DNA from 3 places in the Vibrio sp. Vf1514 genome. Region 3 is predicted to be linked to each of the others. Evidence: riboswitches for the same ligand, from Rfam matches in the RefSeq annotation. Region 3 holds a riboswitch; each other region holds the start of a gene.
What was found. A riboswitch is a leader RNA that binds a small molecule or an ion and turns the genes downstream of it on or off. The one in region 3 is predicted to bind thiamine pyrophosphate.

Region 1 (5,862 bases), on a different replicon from region 3:
TTTAGCGCGTTGCTCGAACAACTCTCCGGCGAAGCCGACCCGGCGCAGTATCGCCAGTTAGCACAGCAAGCCGCCACGGTACTGGCCGACGAAATGCCGCTGATCCCGGTGACCTATTACCGCCAGATCGTCGCGGTCAATCGCCACCTCGACGGGTTCTCATTCGACCCGTTTGAAATCAATTACCGCGTGTCGGAGATGCGTTTCCATGACTAAGATTTTGCTATCTCGTTTGTACCAAGCGCTGTTTGTGGCGTGGTCGGTCGGCACGTTGACCTTCGTGTTGATGCGACTGATTCCGGGTGACATCGCCTACCGCATCGCCGCCGGGCGTTACGGTTATGACTACGTGAACGCCGAAGCCGCGCAAGCGGTGCAGGCAGAATTGGGGCTGGATCGCTCTGGATTTGAGCTGTATTTCAATTGGTTATGGGATCTGCTGCATTTTAATCTCGGGAATTCGCTGGTCAGCGGTGAGCCGGTGATCGCTGCGCTCTCGCACCAGCTGGGGCATTCCTTGCTACTGGCTGCGGCCGCAACAGCGCTGTCGCTGCTGATCGCCATTCCGGTGGGGCTGTATTGCGGTCGCCGCGCCAATCAGTGGAGCGATCACGCGGCGCTGTTTGGGTCTATCATCATCAAGGCGCAGCCAGTGTTTCTGATTGGTTTGTTGTTGGTGTTGGTGTTTGCGCTCCATTTCAACCTGTTCCCCGTTGCCGGGTTTGGCAGCGTCGAATATCTGGTGCTGCCTGCATTGGCGCTGGCGCTGAGCATGGCTGCGATGTCGAGTCGAATGATTCGCAACGCGACACATCAGGTCCTGAACTCGCCTTATTTTCAATTCGCGCGCTTAAAAGGGCTGAACCATCAGCAAGCGTTTACCCGTCACGCGCAGCTCAATATTACGCTGCCAGTGATGGCGTTTGTCGGCATTCAGGCCGTTAGTTTAGTCGAAGGCATTGTGATGATTGAATCGCTGTTCTCTTGGCCGGGCATCGGCCACGCGTTGTCACACGCGATTTTTCGTCGTGACATTCCCATGATTCAAGGGGCGGCGCTGTTGATGGGGCTGCTGTTTGTGGCCATCAACACGCTGGTCGATATCGCGCAGTACTGGCTCGATCCACGTCAGCGTTTGGCGACCAAGGCGGTGATGGCATGAAACAGTTCTCGCGCAGTCAATGGGTCGGCATGAGCATTCTCGCCGCGTTGGTGGTCTTTGCTCTCTTTGAAGCCCTGATTTACCGCGGCGATCCCGCGCAGCAATCCTTGGCGCAAGCCTTTGCCTCGCCCTCATGGCAGGAGCCGCTGGGGCGCGATCATTATGGCCGCAGCAACTACGCCCGCTTAGCAAGCGCCGTGAGTACCTCCCTGCTGATGGCGGTGGTGAGTGTGGTCACCTCGGCCGCTTTGGGTTTGCTAGCCGGCGTGACCGCCGCGTGGAAAGGCGGCTGGTGGGATAAGTCGCTCTCGTGGTTGGTCAATATGTTACTCGCCATGCCGGGGCTGATTCTGGTGCTGCTGTTTGGCGCCATGGTGCCGGGCTCGTTTTTGATCCTCTATCTCGCTATCTCGTTGATGTTATGGGTGGAATATTTCCGCGTCGTGCGCAGCCGCACCTTGAGCTTGTTGCGTTCGCCCGAAATCGAAGCCTCGCGTTTGTACGGTTTTGGCGTTTGTTATCAATTCAAACGCCACCTGTGGCCGGAGCTGCGCACTGACCTGTTTACCCTCGGCTGCTTTGGTGCTGGCAACGCCATTCTGGCACTGGCCTCCATTGGCTTTTTGTACGTTGGCCTTAAGCCGCCTGCGGCCGAACTCGGTTTGATGATGGTCGAGCTGTTCCGCTATTACCAACAGGCGCCGTGGGTGCTGGTTCAACCGATTGTGGTGGTGTTTTTGTTAGTGATGAGTTTTCACCTGTTGGCGCGAGGAAAGCAGGCATGAGTGTGTTATTGAACGTCGAACAGTTGTCGATTCAAGCTGGTGAGCAAACCTTGGTTGAACCGCTGTCATTTGAGCTTCGTCGCGGTGAAGCGGTCACGATTTTGGGCGAAACCGGTTCGGGCAAAAGCCTGATGGCCAACGCCATTATCGGCACCTTGCCGGAAACGCTGACCATGCAGGGCGACGTGACGCTATTTGGCGACGCGCAGCGCGATCTTAGCCACGACGCGCGCCAACAGCTGTGGGGAAAAAAGCTGGCCGTTTTGCCACAAGAGCCGTGGTACGCGCTAAGCCCGTTGATGGCGGTGGGCGAACAGGTGCGCGAAGTGCACGAGGTGGTCAATGGCGATCCCGTGCAAGCGCACACCCATACCCAAGCGGCATTTGAGGGCGTTGAACTGGGTGACGACATGGCGAAATTCCCGCATCAGTTATCCGGCGGAATGGCGCAGCGCGTGGCCTATTTGTGCGCGACCCAAGCCGGTGGCGAATTGCTGATTGCCGATGAGCCAACCAAAGGCTTGGACGTCAGCCGCCGCGACCAAATCATCGCGCAGTTGCTCAGCCATAAACAGCGCGGTGCGGTGCTGACCATCACGCACGACATTGAAGTCGCGCAGCAATTGGGCGGCGAAATCATCGTGATGAAAAAAGGCGTGGTGCAAGAGCGAGGGCCTGCGCAACAAGTGCTGAGCGCGCCGCAATCGGACTACGCCAAAGCGCTGATCGCCGCCGACCCGCGTTTCTGGCCAAGCGCATCACTACCGACCGTTGGTCAGCCGGTGCTGCACGTAGAAAATCTGAGTATGCATTACGGCGATCGCACGCTGTTTGAACAGCTTAATTTTTCCATCGCACAGGGCGAAATTCTGGGCATCAGCGGAGACAGCGGGTGTGGCAAATCCACATTGGCGGACATTCTGGTCGGCCTCAAACGTGCCACCGGCGGCACGTTGCGGCACACCACACCGTTTGCGACAGGCGATGTGCTCAAGCTGTATCAAGATCCACCAAGTGCGCTGCCGAAAAGTGCAACGCTGCACACACTGCTGAGCGATTTATGTCAGCGTCACACCATCGACCCAACTCGTATTGAGCCGCTGATGGCCAAGCTCAAATTGTCGATGCAACTGCTCGGGCGCAAAGTGACTCAAGTGTCCGGGGGCGAGCTGCAACGCTTTGCAATTTTGCGCGCATTGTTGATGAAACCCAAACTCTTGATTGCCGATGAACCCACTTCGCGCCTCGACCCCGTGACGGCCGCCAGCACGTTGCAGCTCATGACGGCGCTGACGCAGGAAATGGGCTGCGCGCTGGTGTTGATCAGTCACGACAAAGTGGCGCTGAGTAAAAGCTGTCATCAGATCATTCGCCTCTAACCTGCCCGTTGCCGCTGACTCCTGCTCGTTCAGCTTCCTGCATGTTCAGCGGCAACATCACGCGAGCCTAGCTCCGCGCGCCACACATCTGCTATCATCGACGCTGATAGTCGGGGAGCCCACTTGGGCTGAGATTGCCACCCACTGCCCTTGCGGCAGCGATGCAAGACCCGTAGAACCTGATTCAGTTCGCACTGACGTAGGGAACTATGTACGCTTCGCGATGTGATGCGCCCCAATGATGTGAGCGCCTCGTACAGCGTATGGCTTTAGCCGCCCAGCACTCGAATCCTTCCCTCGTGTTGTGGCGCTAAACCGGTTCCTGACCGTCGAAGACTAGGAGCCCCAATGCCTCATTCAAACCTGCAATGTCACACCTCAACGGTTCTCACGCTGGCCGGTTCTGCCAGCGACAACGATGCGTACAACGATCCACTCAAAACCACGGAGGCGACCGCATGATGCCCTACACCCTCTACTTGGTCACTGATGATCAGCAAGACCTCAACACCCTATGCCGTGTCGTTAAACAAGCCATCGCTGGCGGCGTTTCACTGGTGCAAGTGCGCGAAAAACAGGGCGACGTACGGACTTTTATCGAACGTGCGGCGGCAGTGAAAGCGGTGCTAAGCGGCAGCGGTGTGCCCTTGATCATCAATGATCGCGTTGACGTGGCCTTGGCCGTGGATGCCGATGGCGTGCACTTGGGGCAAAGCGACATGCCCGCCACGCTGGCGCGCCAACTGCTTGGCCCGGATAAACTGATTGGGTTGTCGGTTGAGAACGAGCAACAATTTGAACAAGCGCAGTCGCTTCCGGTCGATTATCTCGGCCTCAGTGCGATTTTCGCCACGCCGACCAAAACCAATACCGTTAAACATTGGGGGCTGGATGGCCTGAACTGGGCGATGGCGCGCAGCCGTTTACCCATGGTGGCGATCGGTGGCTTGAACACCAGCAATATCGCGGCGGTCGCCCAAACAGGCGTGCACGGTATCGCGCTGGTATCGGCGATTAGCCATGCGCCTGACCCACAACAAGCCGCTCGCGAGCTGCGTTTGCTAATCGAACAAAATCGCACGAATTCGCTTGTTCGAAATTATTGAACGACCACAACAAGTTGCACGGCTGTTGACGCCTGCTCGAAAGCACTAGACTGAGTATCAAGCCTGAGGGAGTGAAGCATTCCCTCCCCCAACACCAAATACGATTTGGTCCGCCAAGTCGAAGGAGCAGAGCATGATCGAAGTAAGAAAAGCAGAACAACGCGGCCGCGCAAACTTTGGCTGGTTGGATAGCAAACACACCTTTTCATTTGGTAGCTACTACGACCCGAAACACATGGGATTTTCGGAACTGCGCGTGATCAACGACGATAAAGTCACCCCCAGCGCCGGTTTTGAAACCCACGGTCACCGCGACATGGAGATCATCAGCTATGTGCTCAGCGGCACCATTGCGCACAAAGACAGCGCGGGCAACATCAAAACCCTGCCTGCAGGTGAGTTCCAGTTGATGTCTGCCGGTCGCGGCATTTACCACAGCGAGTTCAACGCCTCCGATAGCGAGTCACTAAGCTTTCTGCAAATCTGGATTCAGCCAAACAGCTTTGGCGGCGAACCGGGTTACCAGCAAAAAGACTTTGGTCAAGCGCCGGGCCTCACCACCATCGCCACCCCAACGGGTGAAGATGGCACGCTGCACATCAAACAAGATGCGCGCCTATTGCAACTGATTTTGGCGCCTCATAGCGCACTGACTTACGATGTGCCACAAGGTCGCCGCGTTTACGTGCACCAAATCGACAGCACACTGGCCATCAACGACGTGACGCTGAATCCGGGCGATGGCGCGAAAATCGCCAAAGAGAGTCAACTTGAACTGCGCAACGACAGTGACTTGCCAGTGAAAGCCTTGGTGTTCGATTTGCCCTAAACGCGCACCAGCCACGCAACGCGTGAGCAACGTCACCCCATACGCCGCGGACTTTGAGTTCGCGGCGTTTTTATGTCTCTACCTCAAAATGGAACCGGTTACAGAAACCGGTTCCATTTTTACATTTCCTGATCTAGAATGCGTTTAAATTGACGAGTTTTGAATCAGATTGACGCACCGTGAAGGGTGAACGCATGATGCCAGCGACAGACTTTCATCTGTCGCCACGCATTGACCTTTCGGCGCAACACAAAGGGGTAACGACATGTCACAACAAGGTTTTCCAAGCGATTTTCTGTGGGGCGGCGCAGTTGCGGCGCATCAGGTCGAAGGCGGCTGGAACAAAGGCGGAAAAGGCGTCAGCATCGTTGACGTGCTGACCAAAGGCGCCCACGAAGTACCACGCGTGATCACCGACACCGTGGAAGCGGACCAATTTTATCCAAACCACGAAGCGGTGGATTTCTACGGTCACTACAAAGGCGATGTGGCGCTGTTTGCCGAGATGGGCTTTAAGTGCTTTCGAACCTCGATTGCCTGGACGCGCATCTTCCCGAACGGCGATGAAGACACGCCGAATGAAGCGGGCCTGCAATTCTAC
Region 2 (5,862 bases), on a different replicon from region 3:
AGCGATAACAACCTTGAGGCTGATTGGCAAAATCAAACGCCACCAATTGGCCTTCCCAGCCAATCGCCGAACCGGCGATCAGAGGCTTGCGCGCTGCAAAACACGCTGCGTTGATCGCATGACGTGTCTCTAGGTTGTCACTGCAATCGAGTACGATATCGGCATGCGCAACTTCCAAGTCCAGCACGCTGCCCGCCATTTTGCGCTGCACAGTGCGGACCCGGCAGTCAGGATTGATGCTTGCCAGTGTTTGTGCCAAGGCTGCGACTTTCGGCAGCGTCAACTGCGTCATGCGATATGCCAATTGGCGATGCAAGTTGGACAACTCGACACAATCGTCATCGGCAATCACCAGAGAACCGACCCCAGCAGCCGCCAAATATTGCGCTGCAGCCGTACCTAAACCGCCGCAACCGACGATCAAGATTCGGCCATTGAGGAGCTTGTGTTGACCACATTCACCTACATCAGGCAACGCGACTTGTCGCTGATAGCGAACAAATTGTTCATCCGACAACATGGTTGCGCTCCTTCGTCGATACCAGCGACAGCGCGAGAATATGCTGCAACGTGTGGGTAGCAACAGCCACATCCTTTGCCTCAGTAATGGCTCTCACCACGGCAATACTGGTGACGCCGCACGCCAGAACGTGCTCGGCGTTAAGCGCATCAATCCCGCCTATCGCCACACTGGGCACCCCCGTGGTGTCACCATAAGGCATCGAATCAAGCAGTCGTTGATACAACGCCAAGCGCACCAGCCCCTGCGGTTTGGACGGCATTTGTTTGGTGGTGGTCGGAAAAATATGCCCCAAGGCAATGTAGCTCGGCGCCAATTGGTGAATGCGAAGCAATTCAAAATAACCGTGAGTGGATAAACCCAACCGAAGGTTATTGTCCGATAGCATCTTCAAATCGACCGTCTGCAGATCTTCCTGCCCAAGGTGCACGCCATAAGCGCCATGCTTTACCGCCAGCTGCCAATAGTCATTAATAAACACCTGCGCCCCGAACTCGCGCCCAAGACGAATGGCTTCCATTACCTGCTGTTCCAAATCAGCTTGATGCGAGTCTTTGATGCGCAGTTGAATGGTGGTGATCCCCAGTGGCAATAACTGCGCAATCCAACGGACATCATCCACCACGGGGTACACACCCAATGACGCCGACTTCAGGGTTGGAAACGCAGAAAATTCAGCTTGGGTGCGTGGTTGAGGAAAGTGTCGGTAGTCGCTTGGCCATGTTTCACGTGAAACATTCAATGCTGCTCGACTCAAAACCAACGCATCTTCAATGGGAAAATCGAGACTCAGACACGCCAGCACCCATGCCAAATGACGCCCATAGTCACGAGGTTCCAAGGGGGTGACTTGAAGCAAGGAACGGACTTCATCAGAATGTTGCCAATGGTCGGTCACGTACCCCTGATGCTCGTCGCCAATAAAAATCCAACGGTCATGCATTGCTGTGGACGCACAATCATCAGTCACAGCACCGTAGTGCAACACCCTATCAGCATCTGGCTGAACATGGGGGAACCAATTGCAAGACAAACGGAGAGTCGTGTCGCCAACAAGTTGCAAATCAGGCGTTGGGCTCACGCCCAACTCGATATGTCCAATCGCAAAACCTTGTTGTTCAGCGAGCAATAGCACCCGCTGCACGTCTCCCGTCAGTTCAATACACTGAGATGGGATAAGTAATTTCACGATTTATTCCTCAGTCACCGTCTCGGCAGATGCAACCGCAGGGTGATACAGTTCCGAGCCCGTGGCTAAGAACTCCTCAGACTTCTGGCGCATGCCTTCCAGCGGATCGTCGAAAACTTTCACCTCAACCGATTGTTCACCGGCCATCCTGTCAGCATTGGCGTATGTACGGCGCACTTCCTGCGAGATTTTCATTGAACAGAATTTCGGGCCACACATCGAACAGAAGTGCGCGACCTTTCCTGACTCCTGTGGCAACGTTTCATCGTGGAATGCGCGCGCCGTGACTGGATCCAGCGACAGGTTGAATTGGTCTTCCCAACGGAATTCAAAACGCGCTTTCGATAACGCGTTGTCGCGAATCTGCGCGCCAGGATGCCCTTTGGCCAAATCGGCCGCATGGGCAGCGAGCTTGTAGGTAATCAGACCGGTTTTGACATCTTCTTTATTGGGCAACCCCAAGTGCTCTTTGGGTGTCACGTAACACAACATGGCACAACCAAACCAACCGATCATCGCAGCACCAATGCCCGAGGTGATGTGGTCATAACCCGGCGCGACATCGGTCGTCAGTGGACCCAAGGTGTAAAATGGCGCTTCATGACAATGTTCCAACTGTTCGTCCATATTGGCTTTGATCAGATGCATGGGCACGTGTCCTGGGCCTTCAATCATCACTTGCACGTCGTATTCCCACGCCACTTGAGTCAGCTCGCCCAATGTTCTCAATTCGGCAAACTGCGCTTCATCGTTGGCATCAGCAATCGAACCCGGACGCAGACCATCGCCCAATGACAGCGCCACATCGTACTTAGCACAAATCTCACAGATCTCGCGGAAGTGCGTATAAAGGAAGTTTTCCTGATGATGAGCCAGACACCATTTGGCGATGATCGAGCCACCGCGTGACACAATGCCAGTGACACGCTTCGCGGTCATCGGCACATAACGCAATAGCAAACCGGCATGAATGGTGAAGTAATCCACCCCCTGCTCTGCCTGTTCTAACAACGTATCGCGCATCACTTCCCAAGTCAGGTTCTCTGCAATACCGTTCACTTTTTCCAACGCTTGATACATCGGCACGGTCCCAATCGGTACCGGACTATTGCGTAGAATCCATTCTCGTGTTTCGTGAATATTCCGTCCGGTCGACAGATCCATCACGGTATCACCGCCCCAACGGGTGGCCCACACCAGTTTTTCAACTTCTTCTTCAATCGACGAACTCACGGAGGAGTTACCAATGTTCGCATTGACCTTCACGAGGAAATTGCGGCCAATAATCATCGGTTCCGATTCGGGGTGGTTGATGTTACATGGAATGATGGCACGGCCTTCCGCCACTTCCTGACAAACAAATTCAGGGGTGATTGCTTTAGGCAAATGAGCACCAAAGTGTTGCCCCGGATGTTGGCGGTTTAACTGCTCATCTTGATAGTGGTGGCGCCCCATATTTTCACGCAGCGCAATGTATTCCATTTCCGGTGTAATGATCCCCTGACGGGCGTAATGCAGCTGCGTCACACGACGACCAGCTTTCGCACGGCGAATTACAGGAAGGTTGCCATAACGCAATTCATCCAGAGTCTGGTCGGCGAGGCGTTCACGCGCGTACGCTGAACTCATGCCCTCGAGAACTTCGGTATCCTCGCGCTCCATAACCCAGTGTTCACGCAGTTTGGGCAACCCCTGATAGAGATCGATAGTGTAATTTGGGTCGGTGTATACACCTGAAGTATCGTACACACACACCGCTTCGTTCGGTTCATAGACGGGTGCGTCTTTCGTACCACCGATCAAGCTGTCGGCGAGCGAAATTTCGCGCATTGGTACGCGGATATCGTCACGCGACCCAGTCAGATAGGTTTTCTTTGAATTGGGGTACGGCTGTACCGAGAGGGTTTCAATAAACTGTTTGGCTTCCAGTCTCGCTTGTTTGCGACTCGACATAGCATTTTCCTTGATGAGGATTTTAGGGATAAATGCTTGGCGGAAAGATGCGACAAGAGGTGATCAGACAGATCTGGAACTGAAGATACGACGATCCACAGATCGCCAGAGATTGTCTTCTCTTGTTCCCTTCGCAGGTTCTAACCTGATCAGGTTCAACGGATCCCGAATAAACGGTCTCAGCCTTATGGCACTCCGACAAGTGAAATCATTATAGAGCAGTGATATTGCTAAACAAGCAGAAAAGTAGAGTTTTTAATCAACCACGGACCAACCACTGGTACGCAACCCAAGCGGCCGAGATACTCAGCAACACGTTGAGCAGCACGTTTAAACCCATTTTAAAAAACGCACCTTGTTGCATAAGTAGCACGTTATCCATCGAAAAGGTGGAAAATGTGGTCAATGCGCCCAAAAAGCCCAACCCGATGATCTGACGCCAAGGGTATGGCGCTAACCATTCATTTTCAAAAGATGCAATGAGCAACCCCATAATGAACGAACCGACGATGTTAACGGTTAACGTGCCGTAGGGGAAATTGCGCCCAAAGAGTGTCACACACCATTCCGAAACCAAATAACGCGAACAAGCACCCACAGCACCACCGATGGCAATCAAACCTAAAATTGCAAATTGTCCCATGTGCCCTCCAAATGTATTGCCATCATTGTACTGGTTCATTGATGAAAAATGAGCCAGTACGGGTAAAAAAATAGTTTTCAATAACAGCACTAGATAGCCAAAGTGCGAAGAAATACAAAAGTTACAGGAGTCACTTATTTAAGCAACTTCGATAAAACCCATCAATCCGGTTTTCATATGCTCGATCACGTGGCAGTGATACATCCATCGTCCAGGGTTGTCGGCAACAAACGCTGCCTTGGCACTGCCATTTTTGCCTAGCAGTACGGTATCGGTATGAAACGGTTTTTCCAGAACTTGACCATCAAGCTCCAACACTGTAAACGTGTGACCATGTAGGTGAATAGGATGATGGTACTGCGTGACATTGCGTAAATTGAAAATATAGGTTTTTCCCAATTCCAGTTTTGCCAAGGGTTCAGGAATGTGGTCGGCACTCATCCCTTCCCACGCACGTTTATTCACCAACCAGAAATTGGGCACAGCGTGACCACGCTTATCCGCAGGTGTCACTGCACCTTCCCATTCAAATACAAAATCGATTTCTTGCGCTTGATACAGCTTTACAGGGGCGATCGGATTCAATGGTAATCGAGGGATGGATTTCCCATTGGCCAGCCAAGACTCCTCACAGAGGAACTCACACAACGGAAAAGCGAACTTCCCTTTCATTTGCCGAACATAAACCGTTTCACCCGCTTTGGGCGCGATAAAGGCAATGTCTAAACGCATGCCAGGGCCAATTTTATGTTGCGTTAGCAGATATGGCGTTTCGACCGGGTTGCCATCAATCGCAATGATCCACGCCTCTGCACCTTCGACAGCGATTGGATAAGTGATCGTGTTATCCACGTTGGCAATACGAGCTCTCACCGTCGCATTCTGTTTAATCGTGTATTGCGGATTGTGTTTACCGTTCACAGTCCCCCACTCGCCGGGCGTTCCCATCCGCGCACTGTAGCGTGGGATCATTAAATCTTTCCACTGACCTTTTTTGTCCAAATGCCAATGTTTCAGCATGAGTGGGTATTCATGATCAAAGGCCACAGGTTCGGCCTCATCAACAATGATCAAGCCCACTAAGCCCATCCCGAGCTGTTTGACACTATTCATGTGTGGGTGGTACCAAAACGTACCCGCATCCGGCGGTGTAAACTCATAGGTAAACGTCTCACCGGGTAGAATGGGAGGCTGACTCAGAAAAGGCACCCCATCCATGGCGATGGGAATGCGTAGACCGTGCCAATGTATAGTCGTCGGTTCATCCAACTTGTTGGTAAAGTGGATCGTCACCTTCTGTCCTTGGCGACAACGAATGATAGGAGCTGGGATGGAACCGTTGAACCCGAGAACGGGTGTCGAATAATCTGGTACTAACGTGGCGTTCGCCGGTTCAGCGGTCAGTTGATAAACATATTCGTCCGGGCTTGAGACCAATCGAATCAAAGAACACGCTGGTAATGCAGCGGTGAGACCGAAAGCTGACCCAATTTTTAAAAAGTGACGACGCGAGATATCCATAACCAGTCCTAATAACAATGTTTAATGGATTGGTAA
Region 3 (5,862 bases):
ATCGAAACGTTACGAATTTAAGTTAATTTGCTTGGTAATAATGATGCTCTGTAGTGAGTAGGCGGCTTTCCAAAGTGCTTTTTAAACCGATGAGTGAAGTTATTAGGGTCTTTGTAACCTAATCGTAAAGCAATCATCGCTATCGACCAATCTTTGTGGCTCAGCAAATCCGTCGCTTTTTTCATGCGTAAAGTTAAAAGATAATCACGCGGCGACATACCAACAAGCTGCTTAACAACACGATTTAACTGTTCTTCACTCAGAAAAGTAAGTTCAGCGATTGTCGATACTTTCCAATCAAGATGCAGTTGCGATTCGACGCTATTCAACACACTAAGTACCCGCATATGAGTATCTGAAATATTCGCGGTAACACTAGACAGTACTTTCGCCAACTCACTTAGCATCATGTTCCTAAAAGCAGAACGGCCGCCAATTTCTCTGTAAATCAACGAAGTAAGAGACCAAATAGATTCACAAGCATCAAAGTGAATAACCGGACGATTGATTCGTAACAAATTTGTCCAAGTGTCTGAACTATGTAAAAGGAGCCAAACCATTTTCCAAGACTTGCATGGGTAAGCAAGCTCAAAACAAAATGGCTTCTCACTCGGTAGTACTGTGATTGTATTGGGCAATATATCAAAAACACCTTCATCTGTAGAAAGTACTCCCGCGCCTTCTAATGTCACCAGCACAGTATGAATATCAGGCCGAGAGCGCTCGACTCGATAACCCTCTTTAAGATGAGCAAGACCAGCCATGAAAATATCATACTGCTTCATCTCTGCGATATCGGACGCAACAAGGAAGCGCTCTTCACATTCGGCAGCAAGATAAACTTCATCATTCCAAATTTTACACATTGCTTAACCTCTCACATGACGGATTCGAACAGATTTTCACCTGAACACAACATTCTCAATCGTTATTCGTTCGCTTAAAGTTCGCACATCCAAATTCATTCAACGATGAGACGTAGCCTACATGTTTCAAATCGATAATAAAGACAAAAATTTGCTTTCTCAAACGGTCAGAATCGGTCTGCCCGTTGCAATACAAAGTGCTTTAGTCGCAATACTGTCTTTAGCTGACGTATTGATGGTGAGTAACTTTGGGACAGAAGCGACCGCGGCGGTCGGTCTTGCGTCTAAATGGCACTTTGTCGCTATCATGCTTATGGCGGGGCTATCGACTGCAAGTGGCATTTTAATTGCACAATTTTGGGGGAAGAACGACCCAACATCAGCCAAAACGGTCACCATAATTGCTATCAAAGCCGGAACGATTCTTTTGACCCCCATCAGTGTCATATTTGTTGTGTTTTCGGATCATATACTTCATATCCAAACCAATGACATGAATGTCGTCCGACTCGGTTCTGAATATCTGTGGTACGCATCCCCCGTATTACTTCTGACCCATTTAGTTATCGTATTCGAATCAACCATGCGCTCTACGAATGACGCTTTTACACCCTTACTTATCGCAGTAATGACGATCGCCATCAACATCATACTGAATTACGGTCTTATATCTGGAAATCTTGGTATGCCAGCATTAGGTGTTGCTGGAGCCGCCTTAGCGACCACAATATCAAGGATTGTCCAGCTTGCCGTTTTTTTGAGTTACTTTCATATCAAACGACATTGGCTACAGTCAGTCTCTCAACTTAGAGATAGCGCCACGCTTAGAATCACTTATAGAAGACTAGCCATTCCAGCTGTTGCAAACTCATTGTTGTGGGCCATGGGAACAATGGTCTATCAGACGATTTTTGGCCACATGGGAACATTGGAACTTGCGGTATACAGCACATTAGGCCCATTTGAATCGCTGTGTTATTCGTTGTTCTTTGGGCTTTCTGTCGCTTGTTCTGTCATGATTGGACAACGTTTAGGCGGGAAAAATTATGACGATGCATTCAAGACATCCGTGATGTTTACTAAGGTCTTTGGCTTACTCGGTATTATTTCATCTGCTGTTTTGCTTTTACTACAACCTTTGCTTTTACGCTTATTGGCAATGGACTCAGAACAATTTTTGCCAATCTCAAAACCCGCAATAACAATACTAAGTATCGCTGTCAGTCTGAAAATGATTAACATGATTATGATCAATGGCATTTTAAGATCAGGAGGCGACAATGCATTCTGTTTACGCACCGATTTCGTGGCAATGTGGCTGTGTGGTATACCCATTACAGCTGTCGGCGCATTTTTCATGCAGATGGATTTCCAATACGTCTACGCACTCATGCTCGTTGAAGAATTCATTAAGTTGTTTATGTGTTGGCGACGCTATCGAACAAAAGTCTGGCTTCGAGATTTGACTGATGAAATCGTTCTAAGTTAGAAAAAAAGTTCATCCTGCCGCTAAAACGGTTATTGCTCTATCACAATTCATGTTTAATGGCACCGAGTCTATTCACACGGATCCATCATTCACCTTAAACACGAACACTGAAAAAACGTATCCCTTGGTGATGTGTCCTGTTATCATCCAAGCGAAATAGTCGGGGGGCCACGCTGAACGCGTTGGCTGAGATCGAAATTCGAGACCCGTTGAACCTGATTCAGTTAGCACTGACGTAGGGAACTATCAGCATTTGCCTTCGCCGAACTTCCTTTGGCGAGCAGCGGCTAATCGGGAAATCGATCGGCGAGCGCGGTAAAAGTCAGTTCCTATACGTCTGGTTATAGGAGCGACCATGACGCAGCATTCACAGCCTTATTCACACCAAACGCCATTCACAACAACACCGCCAGTCGTGTTGACGATCGCTGGCTCAGACAGCGGTGGTGGCGCGGGCATTCAGGCCGACATCAAAGCCATGTCGGCAACAGGCAGTTTTGCCTGCTCTGTCATTACTGCCATTACCTCGCAAAATACACAAGGCGTCTCCGCCATTTTCCCAATTCCACTCGATCATGTGGAAAGCCAACTCGATGCCGTGTTTACCGACCTCAATATCGTGGCCGTTAAAATCGGCATGCTGGCCGATGCCAATATCATCAACGTGGTCGCGAACAAAATTAAACAGTACCAACCCAAGCACCTGGTGATAGACCCCGTGATGGTCGCCACCAGCGGTGATTTATTGCTCGAACACGCCGCAATCAGCACGTTAAAAGAAGCGCTCATTCCGCTTGCGGACATCATCACACCCAATCTTCCAGAAGGTGCTGCGTTAACGGGAAAACCGGTTCCCAACTCTGAAGCTGAAATGAATGCGATGATTGACGATCTTCGTGCGCTTGGTGCGAAAGCGATATTGCTCAAAGGCGGTCATTTGGAAAATGATGACAGCAGCAATGACCTGCTGATCACGCCAGATACTGTGGAACTGATTCGAGCAACACGTTTCCCAACTCAAAATACGCACGGAACAGGCTGCACGCTTTCTTCTGCGATCGCCTCTTACCTTGGCCAAGGCAACAACCTTCACAAAGCCGTACATTTGGCGAAACAGTATATCTCTCAAGCCATCGCCCATGCCGATGAACTAGACGTCGGTCAAGGTCGCGGTCCGGTTCACCACTTCTTTGCGGGTCACGCGAATGTTCGTTAATACGACGACGTCCGTGAATACGATGAAGTCCATGAATACAGTGAAGTCTATGAATGCAATGAGATCCGAGAATCGCATTGGCATTCAGTTTACCAACGCCCGTCTGCAATACAACGACAGTGCCACACCCACACTTGCAGGCGTCAATATGACCCTTCCTGCCGGGCAGTGGACCGTCTTATTGGGGCGAAGTGGCTGCGGGAAAACCACCCTGTTGCGTTACCTCGCCGGTCTGCTCGATGAGCAGGTGATGTGGCAAGGCGAACTAACGACCACAGACGGCATTGCGCTGCACAACCGCATCGCTTACATGGCGCAGCAAGATTTGTTGTTGCCGTGGCTCAACGTGTTCGACAACGTCTGCCTGAGTTCCCGCTTTTCTCACGCTCGCTCAAATCAAGTTGTTGAGCAACAGCGAGCGATGCAATTGCTCGAACAGGTTGGATTAGCTGACTACGCCGATGCCAAACCCGCCCAGCTTTCCGGCGGAATGCGTCAACGCGTGGCACTGGCGCGCACACTGATGCAGGACAAACCATTCGTTTTGATGGATGAACCCTTTTCCGCGCTCGATGCGGTGACTCGCCATAAGCTGCAAACCTTATCGGCCACACTGCTCCAAGGGAAAACCGTCGTCCTGATTACCCACGATCCGCAAGAAGCCGTTCGTCTCGCCAACCAATTGTATGTGCTGCAAGGCACACCCGCACACGCGCAACATCTGCAAACGCCAGATTCGTTGCCCCCGCGCGTGCTGGATGGTGAATGTGCCACCTTGCAACAAGCAATTTTGGATCAACTGGAGAGCGATTATGCGTGAGATGACTCAATACAACGCCGTCTCGACACGCATTCGTAAGAAAGAACGAGTCACGCATCCGATGCTACGTGTGGCGATCAGCACCGCGGTCATCTTGGGCTTGTGGCAACTGATTGTCGTGGTATTCCAGATGCCAAGCTTCATTTTGCCAGCCCCCGTGGATGTGCTGCATCGATTGATTTCACGCTACGACGTGTTGCTTGCGCACACCTGGATCACCGCGCAGGAAATCCTGCTGGGTCTTGGGCTTGGCTTGTCGATGGGGCTGCTGTTTGCTCTGCAAATGTTGCTGTTCGAACCGCTCAAACGTTGGCTGCTTCCCTTGCTTATCGCCAGCCAAGCAATTCCGGTGTTTGCTATCGCGCCGGTGCTGATGCTTTGGCTTGGTTACGGCATCGCATCAAAAGTGGTGATGGCCGCAATCATCATCTTCTTTCCTGTGACGACGTGCTGTTACGACGGTTTACGCAATACCCCAACCGGCTATCTGGATTTGGCCAAAACCATGGGAGCGTCGAAATGGCAACTGCTACGCCACATTCAATTGCCTGCGGCGCTGCCAACCTTGGCCTCGGGTATCCGTGTCGCGGTGGTGATCGCGCCGATTGGCGCAGTCGTCGGCGAATGGGTCGGCTCAAGCGAAGGTTTGGGGTATCTGATGCTGCAAGCCAACGCGCGCATGATCATCGACGAGATGTTTGCAGCGCTGTTTATCCTCGCTGTGCTGTCCATCGCACTCTACTTCATCACTGACAAATTATTAAAAACAGCCATCCCCTGGGAAAACAAATAGGCATAACTTCAAAGGAATAACGCCATGAATAAAAACAAACTGATGAGCGCAGCCGCGCTGCTTGCTGCCATGATCTCAACGAACGTGATGGCCGCCGAAAAAGAGCTGACGCTGATGTTAGATTGGTTCGTGAACCCGAACCACGGCCCCATCGTCATTGCCAAAGAGCGTGGCTACTTCAAAGCGCAGGGGCTGAACGTCAACATTCAAGAGCCGGCCGATCCAAGCACGCCACCAAAACTGGTCGCGGCAGGCAAAGTGGATATGGCAATTTCATACCAGCCCAGCCTGACCATGGATGTCGCAGCCGGGCTGCCGCTGATTCGCTCAGCAACACTCATCGCAACCCCACTCAATACCATGATGGTGCTGGACAACGGCAAAAACGATCGCCTTGCGGATCTCAAAGGCAAGAAGATCGGGATTTCGATTGCGGGAAATGAAGAAGCAACCATCGGCACCATGCTGGCGCAAGAGAACGTGAAGTTGTCTGACGTTCAGATCATCAACGTCGGTTGGGCCCTCTCTTCCGCGCTTGCATCGGGTAAAGTGGACGCCATTTGGGGCGGGCTACGTAACTTCGAAACCAACCAACTTGCCTTGGAAGGTTACCAAGCCAAAGCCTTTTTCCCAGAAGAGCACGGCGTGCCGACCTATGATGAATTAGTTTTCGTTGCG

Region 1: another riboswitch for thiamine pyrophosphate. It lies ahead of thiE (thiamine phosphate synthase); the one in region 3 lies ahead of thiD (bifunctional hydroxymethylpyrimidine kinase/phosphomethylpyrimidine kinase).
Region 2: another riboswitch for thiamine pyrophosphate. It lies ahead of thiC (phosphomethylpyrimidine synthase ThiC); the one in region 3 lies ahead of thiD (bifunctional hydroxymethylpyrimidine kinase/phosphomethylpyrimidine kinase).

Annotation. Positions count from the first base shown of each region.
Region 1 is NZ_CP197267.1:1,990,362-1,996,223, forward strand. It holds gene ACS18Q_RS09150 (ABC transporter substrate-binding protein) at 1-216, shown strand, start outside; gene ACS18Q_RS09155 (ABC transporter permease) at 209-1,162, shown strand; gene ACS18Q_RS09160 (ABC transporter permease) at 1,159-1,947, shown strand; gene ACS18Q_RS09165 (ABC transporter ATP-binding protein) at 1,944-3,326, shown strand; TPP riboswitch at 3,428-3,549, shown strand; gene thiE (thiamine phosphate synthase) at 3,785-4,432, shown strand; gene ACS18Q_RS09175 (pirin family protein) at 4,566-5,261, shown strand; gene ACS18Q_RS09180 (6-phospho-beta-glucosidase) at 5,527-5,862, shown strand, end outside.
Region 2 is NZ_CP197267.1:3,138,274-3,144,135, forward strand. It holds gene ACS18Q_RS14595 (HesA/MoeB/ThiF family protein) at 1-520, opposite strand, end outside; gene ACS18Q_RS14600 (thiamine phosphate synthase) at 507-1,709, opposite strand; gene thiC (phosphomethylpyrimidine synthase ThiC) at 1,713-3,662, opposite strand; TPP riboswitch at 3,772-3,870, opposite strand; gene crcB (fluoride efflux transporter CrcB) at 3,922-4,305, opposite strand; gene ACS18Q_RS14615 (multicopper oxidase domain-containing protein) at 4,444-5,826, opposite strand.
Region 3 is NZ_CP197268.1:1,114,970-1,120,831, forward strand. It holds gene ACS18Q_RS19870 (helix-turn-helix domain-containing protein) at 18-866, opposite strand; gene ACS18Q_RS19875 (MATE family efflux transporter) at 988-2,355, shown strand; TPP riboswitch at 2,507-2,614, shown strand; gene thiD (bifunctional hydroxymethylpyrimidine kinase/phosphomethylpyrimidine kinase) at 2,711-3,571, shown strand; gene ACS18Q_RS19885 (ABC transporter ATP-binding protein) at 3,630-4,391, shown strand; partial or broken gene ACS18Q_RS19890 (ABC transporter permease) at 4,459-5,184, shown strand; gene ACS18Q_RS19895 (ABC transporter substrate-binding protein) at 5,209-5,862, shown strand, end outside.